One region of the Isoptericola sp. 178 genome, then DNA from elsewhere that is predicted to be linked to it. Evidence: riboswitches for the same ligand, from Rfam matches in the RefSeq annotation. Region 1 holds a riboswitch; each other region holds the start of a gene.
What was found. Region 1 has a riboswitch for cyclic di-AMP ahead of Q6349_RS05210 (C40 family peptidase). Riboswitches for the same ligand answer to the same signal wherever they lie in the genome.
Positions count from the first base shown of each region.

Region 2: it holds a riboswitch for cyclic di-AMP, as region 1 does, so the genes downstream of both, Q6349_RS02755 (C40 family peptidase) here and Q6349_RS05210 (C40 family peptidase) in region 1, are expected to answer to the same signal.
Region 3: it holds a riboswitch for cyclic di-AMP, as region 1 does, so the genes downstream of both, Q6349_RS15205 (D-alanyl-D-alanine carboxypeptidase family protein) here and Q6349_RS05210 (C40 family peptidase) in region 1, are expected to answer to the same signal.

Region 1 covers NZ_JAUQYN010000002.1:128,190-132,893, reverse strand. The annotation lists gene Q6349_RS05220 (universal stress protein) at 1-173, opposite strand, end outside; gene Q6349_RS05215 (C40 family peptidase) at 375-1,217, opposite strand; cyclic di-AMP (ydaO/yuaA leader) riboswitch at 1,220-1,384, opposite strand; gene Q6349_RS05210 (C40 family peptidase) at 1,648-2,445, opposite strand; cyclic di-AMP (ydaO/yuaA leader) riboswitch at 2,448-2,611, opposite strand; gene Q6349_RS05205 (metal-dependent transcriptional regulator) at 2,747-3,448, opposite strand; gene serC (phosphoserine transaminase) at 3,488-4,615, shown strand; gene Q6349_RS05195 (MFS transporter) at 4,658-4,704, opposite strand, start outside.
Region 2 covers NZ_JAUQYN010000001.1:583,123-587,826, reverse strand. The annotation lists gene clpB (ATP-dependent chaperone ClpB) at 1-264, shown strand, start outside; gene Q6349_RS02755 (C40 family peptidase) at 347-1,690, opposite strand; cyclic di-AMP (ydaO/yuaA leader) riboswitch at 1,695-1,838, opposite strand; gene Q6349_RS02750 (septum formation family protein) at 2,133-2,825, opposite strand; gene Q6349_RS02745 (anaerobic ribonucleoside-triphosphate reductase activating protein) at 2,872-3,582, opposite strand; gene Q6349_RS02740 (ribonucleoside triphosphate reductase) at 3,572-4,704, opposite strand, start outside.
Region 3 covers NZ_JAUQYN010000006.1:36,876-41,579, forward strand. The annotation lists gene gtfA (sucrose phosphorylase) at 1-561, shown strand, start outside; gene Q6349_RS15205 (D-alanyl-D-alanine carboxypeptidase family protein) at 574-1,515, opposite strand; cyclic di-AMP (ydaO/yuaA leader) riboswitch at 1,535-1,701, opposite strand; gene Q6349_RS15210 (ketopantoate reductase family protein) at 1,842-2,792, shown strand; gene Q6349_RS15215 (acyl-CoA dehydrogenase family protein) at 2,865-4,595, shown strand; gene Q6349_RS15220 (polysaccharide deacetylase family protein) at 4,636-4,704, opposite strand, start outside.

The sequences.
Region 1 (4,704 bases):
AGGGCCGCGTAGCCGCCGTCCAGGGAGGCGGCCGTGAAGGACGGCAACGAGTAGCTGCACACGACGTGCAGGCTCCACCCGACACGTGCCGCGTACGCCGCGGCCCAGTCCAGGGCGTGCATGCTCGCGTCGGAACCGTCGACCCCCACCAGGACGACCTCAGGACGTGTCATCTCGCGCCTCCCGTCTGCGTCCGGACCTCGCCGTCCGGCATCCGCCTGGTTCAAGCCTAACGAAAGCGCCCCGCAAGACGCAGCAAAGGCCGCCCGGCGACACCGCGTGGCGCGCTCGGGGGCCGGGCCGTGCCCGGACGCACGACGCCCCGGCACTCACGAGGAGTGCCGGGGCGTCGGGGCGGACGGTCGAGGCGTCGGTCAGCCGGTGACCCGCAGGAAGGTCGGGCTGGACTGCCAGAGGCTGGACTGGCGGACGGTCCAACCGCCGGGGCGCGTGGCCTCGATCTGCTGGCCGTTGCCGATGTAGATCGAGATGTGCCCCGGGGACCAGATGAGGTCGCCCGGCTGCGCCGACGACTGCGAGATCTGCGTCGTGTTGGACGCGCTGAGGATCGCGCTCGAGGAGTGCGGCAGCGAGACGCCGACCTGCGCGTACACGTAGGTCACCAGGCCCGAGCAGTCGAACCCGGACGGCGAGGCGCCGCCGACGACGTACGGCGTGCCGAGGTAGCGGGCCGCGATGGACACGACCTGCGAACCCCGCGAGCTGTCGGCCGTCGGCGTCGAGGAGCTGGAGCTGGAGCTCTCGGTCGAGCTCGACGAGGACGAGGACGACGACGAGGACGAGCTCGACGTCGACGTGGGCTCCCGCTCGGCGGAGCGCGAGGTGGTCGTCTCGCGCACGGGCTCCGGCTCGGGCTCGGGCTCGGGGGCCGCCTTGATGTCCGCCTTCTCGGCGATCTTCGGCGTCACGCGCTCGACCTGGACCTTGGCACCGGAGTCGACGGTGACCACGGGCGCGGACTCCAGGGCCTCGCGGGCCTGGTCGGTCAGCGAACCGAGGTCCACGGTGCTCAGCTTCTTGGCCGCGTCCGAGTCCACGGGCGCGGCGTGCGCGGCGGTGGCGCCACCGATCGTGGAGACCAGCAGACCGCCGGCGGTGGCCATCACGGCAGCACGACGGCTCGCGGCTGCAGATGGTGCGGTGATGGGGCGGCGGGCGGCCAGGTGCCGACCGCGCGTCGTGGTGCGTGCGTTCACGTCTTCCCTCTCCTGTCCGCCTACGAAGTCAGCTGTCGGGTTCGGGTGGGAGAAATCACCCGGCCCCACGGTTCGGACGAACCGTGGGACTTCACCCCGAGGACACCGTGTCCGGTGCCCGAGAGTGGGTCCCCCGCCCCTGCCTAGGGTCTCGGTTCCCGACCGGCGGCAGGGCTCGGCGTCCGGTCGAGGTCCGGCAGACTGCTCCACCGGACGCGAGAACGGTATCTGATACACGCCCCGATGTCACGTTTCGATCACGATCTGCGGCGATACACGTCCGAGGGGCCCCGCAGAGGGCACTGCGCCCCCCGCTGAGTCCCTCGAGGGGTGTCCGGCGTCCGGGACCCCCGGGAGCACCTCGCGGCACGACAGAGGGCCCTGCCGCGCTCTGCGCGCGACAGGGCCCTCGGCACGAGGTGCCGGCGTCTCAGCCGACTCGGATGAAGGTCGGGTTGGACTGCCAGATGTTCCGGAACTGGATCGTCTTGCCCGGACGCGGGGCGTCGATCTGCGTGTTGCCACCCGCGTAGATGGAGATGTGGCCCGGGGTCCAGATGAGGTCGCCCGGCTGCGCGGCGGAGCGGGAGACCACGCTGCCGGCGTAGCGCTGGTCCGAGGACGACCGCGGCAGCGAGATACCGGCCTGGGCGTACACGTACTGGGTGAACCCGGAGCAGTCGAAGCCGGACGGCGTGGTGCCACCGGAGACGTACGGGACGCCCACGTAGCGCGAGGCGATGGAGACGATCGTCGACCCGACGGCGGAGTCCGGCACGGCCGTGGTGGCCGAGGAGGACGTCGTCGTCGAGGAGGAGGAGGACGAGCTCGAGAGCGACTCGCGCTCGGAGGAGCGCGACGGCGCCGCCTCGCGCACGGGCTCCGGCTCGGGCTCCGGCGCGGCCTTGATGTCCGCCCGCTCGACGATCGTGGGCGTCACGCGCTCGACCTGGACCTTGGCCTCGGCGTCGACGGTGACCACCGGGGCCGCCTCGAGCGCCTGGCGCGCCTGGTCGGTCAGCGCACCCAGGTCCACGGTGCTCAGCTTCTTGGCCGCGTCCGCGTCCACCGGCGCCGCGTGGGCGGCGCTCGCGCCACCGATCGTGGAGACCAGGAGACCACCGGCGGTCGCCACCACAGCAGCCCGACGGCCTGCGGCCGCGGAGGGGGCCGCCATCATGGGGCGGCGTGCGGCGCGGTGCTTACCGCGCATGCTGCGAGCAGTCACGTTCAACCTCTCCGTTCGCCTACGAGGTCAGCTGTCGGGTTCGGGTGGGAGAAAACACCCGGCCCCGCGGTCCGTACGAACCGTGGGACTTCACCCCGAGGACACCGTCACCGGTGCCCGAATCGTGGGTCCCCCGCCCCTGTCGTGCGGTCATCCGTGGGAACCAGGACGGTGACAGGGTTAGGCGCCCGTCCCGGTACTCGCGCGAGACACCCGCGCGAGCGAGTCTGACCGTACCGGAACCTCCCCGCCGATGTCACGCTCCGGTCACGTCTCGCGTCCGACGCGTCGCGTCGAGATCTCAGCGGGCTGCGACGAAGAGGTGCTTGGCCAGCTCCTCCGGCAGCTCCAGGGCACCGTCACCGTCGACCAGACGGACGACGAAGTCGTCGCCGGCGCGCTCCACCTCGATGCTCGCGCCCGGGAAGAGGCCCGCGTCGGACAGCCGCAGGAGGAACTCGTCGTCGACCTGGACCGGCTCGGCGATGCGGCGCAGCACGACCGTCGCGGAGGCGTCGGCCCCGGACTCCAGGTACAGCGGCAGGGACTGCACGCCTTCGAGGAACGGCAGCTCCTCGTACTGCTCCCCCAGCTCCGACAGCCCCGGGATCGGGTTGCCGTACGGGTCGTGGTGCGGGTGGTCGAGCAGGGTCACCAGCCGACGCTCGACGAGGTCGCTCATGACGTGCTCCCACCGGCAGGCCTCGTTGTGCACCTGCGGCCAGTCGAGCTTGATGACGTCGGTGAGCAGACGCTCGGCCAGACGGTGCTTGCGCATGACCCGCACGGCCTTCTCCTGACCGTCGGCGGTCAGCTCGAGGTGCCGGTCACCGGTGACGACGACCAGACCGTCCCGCTCCATCCGCGCGACCGTCTGGGAGACGGTCGGGCCCGAGTGCCCCAGACGTTCCGCGATCCGGGCGCGCAGCGGCGTGATGCCTTCCTCACCCAGCTCGTAGATCGTCTTCAGGTACATCTCGGTGGTGTCGATCAGGTCCGTCACGTCCGCTCCCGTCTTGAGGCCCGGGCCTAGTCTATTCGCATGACCCTCCAGATCCCCGCGTCGATGCTGCCCTCCGACGGCCGCTTCGGCTCCGGCCCGTCCAAGGTGCGCACGGGCCAGGTCGAGGCCCTCGTCGCGGCCGGCGACCCGGCACGCCCGGTGCTGGGCACCTCGCACCGGCAGGCCCCGGTCAAGGATCTGGTGCACCGGGTGCGCACGGGCCTGACCGAGTTGTTCGACCTGCCCGCGGGGTACGAGGTGGCCCTCGGCAACGGCGGGTCGACCGCCTTCTGGGAGGTCGCCACGGCGTCCCTCGTCCGACGGCGGGCCCAGCATGCCGTGTTCGGGGAGTTCGGGGCCAAGTTCGCCGCCGCCACCGCCCGGGCACCCTTCCTCGACGACCCCGAGGTGGTCGAGGCCGCACCCGGGACGGTGGCCCACCTGACGCCGTCGGACGCCGTGGACGTCTACGCCACCCCGCACAACGAGACCTCGACCGGGGCGGTCGCTCCCGTGCGCCGCCCGGGCGGCCCCGACCAGCTCCTGCTGACCGACGCGACCTCGGGTGCGGGCGCGCTGCCGGTCGACCTGCACGAGACCGACGTCTACTACTTCGGCCCGCAGAAGGCCTTCGCCGCCGACGGCGGCCTGTGGCTGGCGCTGTGCTCCCCGGCGGCCGTGGAGCGCGCCCGGGAGGTGGAGTCGTCCGGCGACGGCCGCTGGGTGCCGGAGTTCCTGTCGCTGACCACGGCGCTGGAGAACTCCCGCCAGGACCAGACGCTGAACACCCCCGCCGTCGGGACGCTGGTCATGCTGGCCGACCAGGTCGAGTGGCTGCTCGAGCACGGCGGGCTGGACTGGTCCGTGCGCCGCTGCGAGCGCTCGGCGCAGGTCCTGTACGGCTGGGCGGCGGCGACGCCGTGGGCGACACCCTTCGTCACCGACCCGGCGGAGCGCTCCCCGGTGGTGGGCACGATCGACCTGGACCCGTCGGTCGACGCGGGGGCCGTCGTCGGGCTGCTCCGCGACCACGGGATCCTCGACGTCTTCCCCTACCGCAAGCTGGGCCGCAACCAGCTGCGCGTCGGCATGTTCCCCGCGGTGGACCCGGACGACGTCGCGGCGCTCACGGAGTGCATCACCCACGTGGTCGACCGGCTCGGCTGACGAGGCTGACGGGGACGGCGAGCGCGGCCGGCGCGCCCGACGTCAGGCCGGCCGGGCCTGCTCCGCCGGGACCGGCTCGTCCCCGGCCG
Region 2 (4,704 bases), on a different contig from region 1:
GGACGGATCGTCGAGCTGCAGGTCGCGGCGCTCGCCCAGCGGCTGGCCGACCGGCGCATCACGCTCGACGTGACGCCGTCCGCCCGCCGGTGGCTGGCGGTCGAGGGGTACGACCCCGCCTACGGCGCCCGCCCGCTGCGGCGGCTCGTCCAGCGCGAGATCGGCGACCGGCTGGCCCGCCGGCTGCTGTCCGGCGAGACGGCCGACGGGGACACCGTCGTCGTCGACCGCGTCGAGGGTGCCGAGGGGCTCTCGCTGGCCTGATCGTCGCCGGGACGACGACGGCCCCGCCCTCCGTGCGGAAGGCGGGGCCGTCGGGCGCTCGCGGCGCCCGGACCGGTGCCGGTCAGATGCGGATGAACCGCGGGCTGCTCTGCCAGATCTGGCGCTTCACCACGCCGACGCCCGGACGGGCCGACTCGATGATCCGGCCGTTGCCGGCGTAGATCCCGATGTGCCCCGGCGAGTAGACCAGGTCGCCCTGCCGGGCGTTGCTGCGCGAGACGCGCGTGCCGAGGGAGGCCTGGGCCGACGACGAGCGCGGCAGGGTCTTGCCGATCGCCTTCTTGTACACGTAGGACGTGAACCCCGAGCAGTCGAACCCGGTGGCGGGCGACGTGCCGCCCCACGAGTACCGGTGCCCGATGTAGTTGTGGGCCACCCGGACGACCTTCTGGCCGCGGGTCATCTTCGGCTTGACGTGGACCTTCCGGTACTTGGTCGACTTCTTGAGTCCCTCGGCCCGGGCCGGCACCCCGACGACGCGGATCCTGTTCTTGCCCAGGTCGTACTTGCCGAGCCCCGGCCGGAACCGGACGACCCCGTACTTGTTGGTCTTCTTCACGGCGACCTTGTCGCCGGAGATGAACAGGCGCACCCGGCCCTGGACGGGCTCGCCCCACTTGCGCAGCTTCACCGTGTACTTCGGGCGGGTGTGCCACTTGCCCTTCGTGGCCGTGTGACGGCTCTTGGAGACGTACATGTTGGTCGTCGCCTTGGGCTTGATCCACACCCTGCGGTGCTTCGTCACCTGCTCCAACCCGGTGGAGGCGGCCGGCGCGACGACGACGCGGATGCCGTTGCGGCCGACGTCGTAGTGGGAGAACCCGGGGCGGAAGTGGATCGTGCCGTCCCCGTCGAGGCTCTTGACCGCGACCTTGGTGCCCTGGACGTAGAGCCGGACCCGGCCGGCGAACGCCTCGCCGTCCGCGGTCGCGCGGACCGTGTAGCGGGGGCGGGTGTGGCCCTGTCCCTTGCGGCCGGTGCTGCGGGACTTCGACACCGAGACGTCGGGCGTCGTGCTCACGACGACGGGCTCCTCGGTGGCGGTGCCGGTGTCCTCGGCGGCCGGTTCCTCGGTCGGCGTCGTGGTCGTCCCGTCCGTGGTGGTCGTCGGCTCGGGCGACGCGGTGTCCTCGACGACGGGTTCCGGCGTCGGGGTCGCGGTGCCGTCGGAGACCGACGTGTCGGTCGCGTCCGTGGTGGTCGTGCCGGCCGAGGTGGTCTCGTCGGCGACGGTCTCGTCCGTGGTGGTCGTGAGCGCGTCGTCGGCGGCGGCCGATCCGGCGCCGGCGACCAGCGTGCCGCCGGCGAGGGCCGCCGTGAGCGTCATGGCGACGGCGGCGTGGCGTTTCCTGGGGGTGCGCACGGCACCCTGCGGGCGCGCAGCATCCAGCGAGGGTGTGGACATGGGGTACTCCTCCAGCCGGCGAGATGAGCTGTCGGGTTAGGCCGAGAAGTGGTGGCCTGCCGCCGATGGACGGCTTCACCCCGAGGGTGGCGCTGACGTCACCCGAAGAACCTGGGTCTCCCGCTGCTGCCGTCGGTGCTCCGGTGGGCCGTCCCGTCGGCAGCACTGGGCACCGGGCCGGTCGCCGCCCGGTCTCCGGGCGACGACAGGACGCTAGCCCCGAAACGGTCGGAGGTCACGGTCAGATAACGGTCACCTCCTGCGCCGATGGTGGAGGCGGTGTGAAGGGATCCGGCGGCGGGACGCTGTCCGACATGACGGACACGGCGCGCCGGAACCGTCGGAAACGGCCGTCGACCGAGGGCCGGGATCGGGCGATCGACCCATCCGGGGTGCCGGGGAGGTGAAGATCGGGCACCGATCCGATGACGTTCCCGGCCGCTCAGTCCAGGAGCGAGCCGGTCCGCGTGCCGTCCACGACGGCCACGCACAGCCCCGTGCGGTCCCCGGCGGCCCAGGACTCCTCGCTCGGCGCCCAGACCACCAGCTCGACCCGTGTGGAGTCGTCCGCGCGCGCCTGCGGGCCCAGGAGGTCCGGGGTGCAGCCCCGCGCGGTGCGGGCCGCCGCCTCGTCCGCGCCGGGCCAGACGGCGTCCGCCGACGCGTCGGTGCGCCCGACCACCTCGGCCGCGTGCGGCTCGCCGCACGGCACCACCTCGACGCGTCCCACGGCGCCGTCGGTCGGGGCCTCGGCGAGGCACGAGCCGAGGACGAGCTGCACGGCGTTGACGGTCTCCGGCGCGGTGACGTCGGCCGCGACGGGTTCCCACGCCTCCTCGCGCGTGCTCGTCGTCAGGTAGGAGGCCCCCACGGCGCCGCCGACCACGAGCAGGATCAGGGCGAGGACCGACAGCACCCAGATCCGGGCCCGGCGCCGCGCCGCGGCGCGCTCGGCCGGCGTGGGTCCGGGGACGCCCCAGCGGGCCCCGGGGTCCACCGGCCGGCGGTCCGACGCGCCCGTCGGTGCCGGGCCGGGGGAGGGACGGGCCGGACCCCGCGTCCCGTCCGGGGCGGGGCCGGACGCCTCCGGGCCGGGCGAGGCGAAGGAGAGGTCGTCCTCGGGGCGCTCGGTCATGGGAGCCAACCTACCGAGCCGGGCGCTCCTTCCGGGTCCGGGCGGTTCAGACCCCCACGCGGCGCTCGACGCCCGGCAGGTCGTCCTCGCGCAGCACGTCGGACAGCCGTCGGCGGTCCAGGCGGCGCACCCACCCGGCCCGTGCGCCGTCCGGTCGCGCCTCCTGCAGCACCCACCGGCGGACGCCGAGCGCGGTGAGGCGCGCGCCGATCGCCAGGACGTCCTCGCGGGTGTGCACGGTGGGGTCGACGGTGGTGCGGATCTCGTGGTCGACCCCGGACTCGACCACGAGCCGGGCCGACTCCCACGCCGCCCGCCCGGACGGTGCCGCTCCGGTGACGAGCTCGTACCGGTCCGGCACCGCCTTGATGTCCAGGCCGACCCAGTCCACCAGGGGCAGCACGCGGGCGAGCCGGGTCGGCCAGGGGCCGCCGGAGTGCACGCCGACCTCGAGCCCGAGGTCGCGGACGTCGCGGCAGGCGTCCGCCAGGCCGGGCTGGAGGGTGGGTTCACCGCCGGAGATCACCAGGCCGTCCAGGAGGCTGCGGCGCTTGCGCAGCAGCTCGAGGACCTCCGACCAGGTCGCACCGGGCCGCCGCCGGGGGTCGATCAGGGAGGGGTTGTGGCAGTAGGTGCACCGCCACGGGCATCCCTGGGTGAACGCGGTGGCGACCAGACGACCGGGCCGGTCGACCGTCGAGAACGGCACGAAGCCGGCGATGCGCAGCGGTGCCCGGGCCGGCGCGTCAGGCGACATCGACGGTCACCGCCGCGGGCTCCCGGGAGGCCGCGGGCTCCCGGAACGGCACGCGCTCGGCGTACTCGCCCTGCTTGCCGGTGTTGAAGGACGCCACGGGGCGGAAGTACCCCATCACCCGGGTCCACACCTCGGTCCCGGCGCCGCAGGTCGGGCAGGACCGCACGTCGCCCGCGAGGTAGCCGTGCGTGGCGCAGATCGAGAACGTCGGCGTCACCGTGAGGTAGGGCAGCCGGTGGTTCTCCAGGGCACGGCGCACGAGCAGGCGGCACGACTCGGCGCCGGACATCTGCTCGCCCAGGTAGAGGTGCAGCACCGTGCCGCCCGTGTAGCGCCGCTGCAGCTCGTCCTGGCGGGCGAGTGCCTCGAACGGGTCGTCGGTGAAGCCGACCGGGAGCTGGGTGGAGTTCGTGTAGTACGGCTGCTCCGGGGTCCCGGCCTGCAGGATCCCCGGGTAGCGGGCGCGGTCCTCGCGGGCGAACCGGTAGGTCGTGCCCTCGGCAGGGGTCGCCTCCAGGTTGTACAGGTGGCCCGTGCGCTCCTGGATCTCGACGAGGCGCGTGCGCAGGTGGTCGAGCAGCTCGAGGGCCGTGGCGTGCCCGGCCGGCGTGGTGATGTCCTCGGTGTCGGCGGTGGCGTTGCGGATCATCTCGTTGACCCCGTTGACGCCGATGGTGGAGAAGTGGGCGTCGAGCGTCCCGAGGTAGCGCCGCGTCCAGGGGTACAGCCCGCCGTCCATGAGCCGCTGGACCGTCTCGCGGCGTGCCTCGAGACCGTCGGCGGCGAGGTCGACGAGGCGGTCCAGCGCCGCGTACAGCGCCTCGCGGTCCGGGCCGTGGACGTGCCCGAGCCGGGCGCAGTTGATCGTGACCACGCCGAGCGAGCCGGTCTGCTCGCCGGACCCGAACAGCCCGTTGCCGCGCGCGAGCAGCTCGCGCAGGTCGAGCTGGAGGCGGCAGCACATCGAGCGCACGTCGCCGGGGTTCAGGTCGGAGCTGATGAAGTTCTGGAAGTACGGCGTGCCGTACCGCGCGGTCATCTCGAAGATCTCCTCGGAGATCTCGGAGTCCCAGTCGAAGTCCGGCGTGATGTTGTACGTCGGGATCGGGAAGGTGAACACCC
Region 3 (4,704 bases), on a different contig from region 1:
GTGGAGGGGATCCACGAGCGGACCGGCGGTGCGTCGGCCGCGGCGACGGGTGCCGCGGCGTCGAACCTCGACCTGTACCAGGTGAACTCGACCTTCTACGACGCGCTCGGCCGCGACGACGCGCGCTATCTCGCCGCGCGAGCGCTCCAGCTCTTCACGCCCGGCATCCCGCAGGTCTACTACGTCGGCCTGCTGGCGGGAGAGAACGACGTCGAGCTCCTGCAGCGTACGGGCGTGGGGCGGGACATCAACCGCCACCACTACACGGCGGAGGAGATCGACGCCGCGCTCGAGACGCCGGTGGTGCGGCGGATGCTGGCCCTGTGCCGGTTCCGCAACACGTTCCCGGCGTTCGACGGCGACGTCGACGCGACGCTCCACGGCGCGGTGCTGAGCATGGAGCGCCGCGGCGTCGAGGTGCCCGACGCCGTCGCCGTCCTCGAGGTCGACCTGGCCAGCGGCGCCGGGACCCTGACCTGGTCCTCCGGTGGGCGGGGCGAGGCGTCGGTCGACCTCGCTGCCTTCACCCCGGACGACCTCGGCGGCCCGGTGGGGCCTTGAGATCGTCCGGTCTCAGCCGCCCATCTCGGTGACGGCGTCCGTGTACTCCCAGTGCCACGGCTCGTACTTGTCGTAGATCGCCCAGTCGGGGTTGTCCCAGCCGTAGGCCGGCGCGTTCGCGCGGAGCCAGTCGTAGCGGCTGCCGGAGTACGTCTCCGGGCAGAGGTCCACGGCCAGACCCCACCCGTGGTTCGAGGTGCCGGGCGTGGCGGCCAGGTACCCCTTGGCCTCCTTGGTCGCGACCTGCGACGAGTAGCTCCGGTAACCGTCGGTGATGCACATGTTCTCGCCGAAGACCACGCGGTAGGCCAGGTTGAGCCGGGCGAGGGCGACGCCGGCGTCGGCGCGGATCCGCGTCGTGCCGTCCCACAGGGTGCACATCTCGCTCTCGGGGATGTACCCGTTGGACCCGGTGCCGCTGGCGTAGCCGTCGCAGCCGGGCAGCGGCGGCGGCGGGGGCTCGGGCGCCGCCTCGACGGACAGGGCGACCTTCTCCGCGGACATCGTGGCGTCCGCCGGCACGACGGTGCCGCCGACCGAGCCACCGGCCGCGCGGGACGTCGTCGGCGCGGCCCGGTCGGCGTTCCGGGAGGCGGCCTGGCCACGGTCGGCGAGCAGGGCGGCCTGCTTCGCGGCGCTCGTCACGGCCGCGAGGTCGGCGGCGGCGTCACCCGGGGCGCGGACGCCGGAGGGCGCGGCCTCCGGGCTCGTGGCGCGCGGCAGCTCGGTCGTGTTGGAGGCCACGGCCATGCCGGTCGTGGTCGCCATCGTGACGGCGAGGCCCAGGCCGATGCTCAGCGGCCAGCTCGTGGGCGCGAGCGAGGACCAGGTCGGGCCAGTGCGGCGGCGTCGAGCCGCGTGGCTCGCGGTGTGTCGTCCCTTGGCACGTGCCCTCGTGGGTGCGGGTCGTGCGGTCGCCTCGGGGAGCGCGGGCAGGTCGCGCGTGTGCCTCATCGGGCGGTGCGGGGTCGCATCGAACATTCTCCTGGCGCCTGCGGGGTTAGCTGTCGGGTTCGGGTCGGAGACTGACCCGGCCGGCAGGGCGTCCCTGCACGGCTTCACCCCGAGGGCACCGTGGTGCCCGAGAGTGGGTCCCCCGTCCCTGTCGTTCGTGTCGTCCGGCTCCGGGGCGGTGACAGGGCTCGGCGCCCGCCTCGGACATCTCACCTGGGGTGTGAGCTGCCTGGACACTATCCCTCCCGCCGCGAGTTGTCACGGGTAGATCACGGGTGCGCTACGTTGACCAACCTCTGACCCGATTCGCAGGAAGAAGGTGGACGATGCCGGAACGGACGTCACGTCGTTCGACGATCGCCGTGCTGGGCCCGGGGGGCGTCGGCGGGCTGGTGGGAGCGCTGGCCGCCCGGGCGGGCCATCGTGTGATCGTCCTGGCCGGCCCCGAGACGGCGTCGACCCTCCGTTCCGACGGCCTCCGCGTCACCAGCGGCTTCTTCGGGGACTTCTCGGCCGAGGTCGAGGCGGACACCGAGCTGCGCGAACCGGTCGACCTGTGCCTGGTCGCCGTCAAGCACCCGTCGCTGCCCGAAGCCCTGGAGCGGGTCCCTGCTGAGCACGTCGCCGCCGGGCTCGTCGTGCCGCTGCTCAACGGGGTCGAGCACGTCGCCACCCTGCGCGAGCGGTTCGCGCCGGCGTCCGTCGCCGCCGGTGTCATCCGCGTCGAGTCCACCCGGACCGCTCCCGGGCGGATCGTGCACGGCAGTCCCTTCGTCGAGGTGGACCTGGCCAGCAGCACGGCGCCCCCCGAGCGGCTCGAGGCCGCGGCGACGATCCTGCGGGACGCGGGGGTCACCACGCTGGTCCGCGACGACGAGGGGGCGATGCTGTGGGGCAAGCTCGGGCTCCTCGCGCCCTTCGCCCTGCTGACGACCTACCACGGGGAGCCGATCGGGACGCTCCGGACCGAGCGTCGCGACACCCTCGCGGCGCTCGTCGCGGAGGTCGCCGCGATCGGCCAGGCCGGCGGCGGTCCCGACACCAGCCAGACGGCCCTGCGCTTCTACGACACGTTCCCGCCCGAGGCGCGCTCGTCCATGCAGCGTGACGCCGAGGCCGGGCGGCCCCTGGAGCTCGACGCCATCGGCGGGGCCGTGCTGCGGGCCGCCGACCGGCACGAGGTCCCCGCACCCCTCACCCGGCGGCTGGTGACCGAGCTCGGCCGGTCCTCGACCTCGTCACCGGGCGCCTCGACGGGAGCCGGCGCCACTGGGTAGCGAGCAGGTGCCCCGGGGGGACATCCTGGAGCCGGCCCCTCGAGGACGAGGTCGACGACGACGGAGGATCCCATGACCGCGAGTCCGCCCGCCACGACCCCGGACGTCGCGACGCCGGACCCCGCGCAGCGTCAGCCGGCACCCCGCACCACCCACCAGGTCGTGAACCAGCCGCCGGAACGCGTCGACGTCAACGAGTACCTGGACTTCCCGGTGCTGCGCGAGGCGGTGCACGCGTTCGGCGGCGACTGGGGCGAGGAGCGACTGGTCGAGGCCGGGGCGCACGTCGGGACCGCGGCGTTCCAGCACGCGGCCGAGCGGGCGAACATCCACGAGCCGGTGCTGCACACCCACGACCGGCGTGGCCGCCGCCTCGACGAGGTCGAGTACGACCCCGCCTACCACGAGGTGCTCGCCGCCGCCGTCGAGCGCGGGGCGCACACGGGCGCCTGGGCGGAGCCGGGGCCCGGGGCGAACGTCGTGCGGGGCGCCGTCTTCTCGCTGTTCTCGCAGGTCGAGCCCGGCCATGCGTGCCCCGTCTCGATGACGCACGCGGCCGTGCCCTCCCTGCGGCACGCGCCGGAGCTCGCCGCCGTCTGGGAACCGCGCCTGCTGTCGTCCGGGTACGACGGCACGCCGGCCGCTCCCGGGGACAAACCCGGCGTGCTCGTCGGCATGGCCATGACGGAGAAGCAGGGCGGGTCGGACGTCCGCGCCAACACCACGGCGGCCGTCCCCGTGGGCTCGGACGGGACGTCCCTGCTCACCGGGCACAAGTGGTTCTGCTCGGCCCCGATGTCGGACGCGTTCCTCGTCCTGGCCCAGGCCGGAGGCGAGGACGCCGGGCCGCCCGGGTCACCGACGTGCTTCCTGGTGCCGCGCGTCCTCGAGGACGGCACCCGCAACGCGTTCCGCATCCAGCGGCTCAAGGACAAGCTCGGCAACCGGTCGAACGCGTCGGCGGAGGTCGAGCTCGACGGCACCGTCGGGTATCTCGTCGGGGAGCCCGGCCGCGGGGTGCGCACCATCATCGAGATGGTGTCGCGCACCCGGCTGGACTGCGTCCACGGGTCGGCGGCCGGCATGCGCCAGGGGGTCGCCGAGGCCTTGTGGCACGCGGACCACCGCAGCGCGTTCGGGGCGCACCTGGTCGACCAGCCCGCCATGACGGCCGTGCTCGCCGACCTCGCGCTGGAGTCCGAGGCCGCGACCCTGACCTCGATGCGCCTGGCCGCGGCGTACGACGCCGAGACGGACGCCGAGCGGGCGTTCCGCCGTCTGGCCACGGCGGTGAGCAAGTTCTGGGTGTGCCAGCGCGGCCCGCACCACGCGTTCGAGGCGATGGAGTGCCTGGGCGGCAACGGGTACACCGAGGCGTTCCCGCTGGCACGCCGGTACCGCGAGCAGCCCGTCATGGCCATCTGGGAGGGGTCGGGCAACGTCATCGCCCTGGACGTGCTGCGGGCGATGGCGCGCGAGCCGGAGTCTGTCGAGGCGTTCCGTGCCGAGCTCGGCACGACGGCGGGGGCGCACCCCGCCCTGGACGCGCACGTCGCGCGCACGCAGCGGCTGCTCACCGAGCTCGCCGGGTCCGACGACGGCGCGCAGCAGGCGCAGGCCCGCCGCGTCGTCGAGTCGCTCGCCGTGGCGCTGCAGGCGTCGCTGATGGTGCGGCACGCGCCGTCGGGCAGCGCCGAGGCGTTCGTCGCCGCGCGGCTCGGGGAGGACCGCGGCGCCGGCTACGGGGTGCTGCCGGCCGGCACCGACTGCCGTGCGGTGCTGGCACGGCACCGCCGGCGCTGACCGAGGCGCGTCCCGACGCGTCGTCCGGCCGGGCGGGGCGTCACTCCTCGTCGTCGACGAGCAGGTCGGCCGTGACCAGCACGTAGTCCTCGTCGCGCAGGTCCTTGAT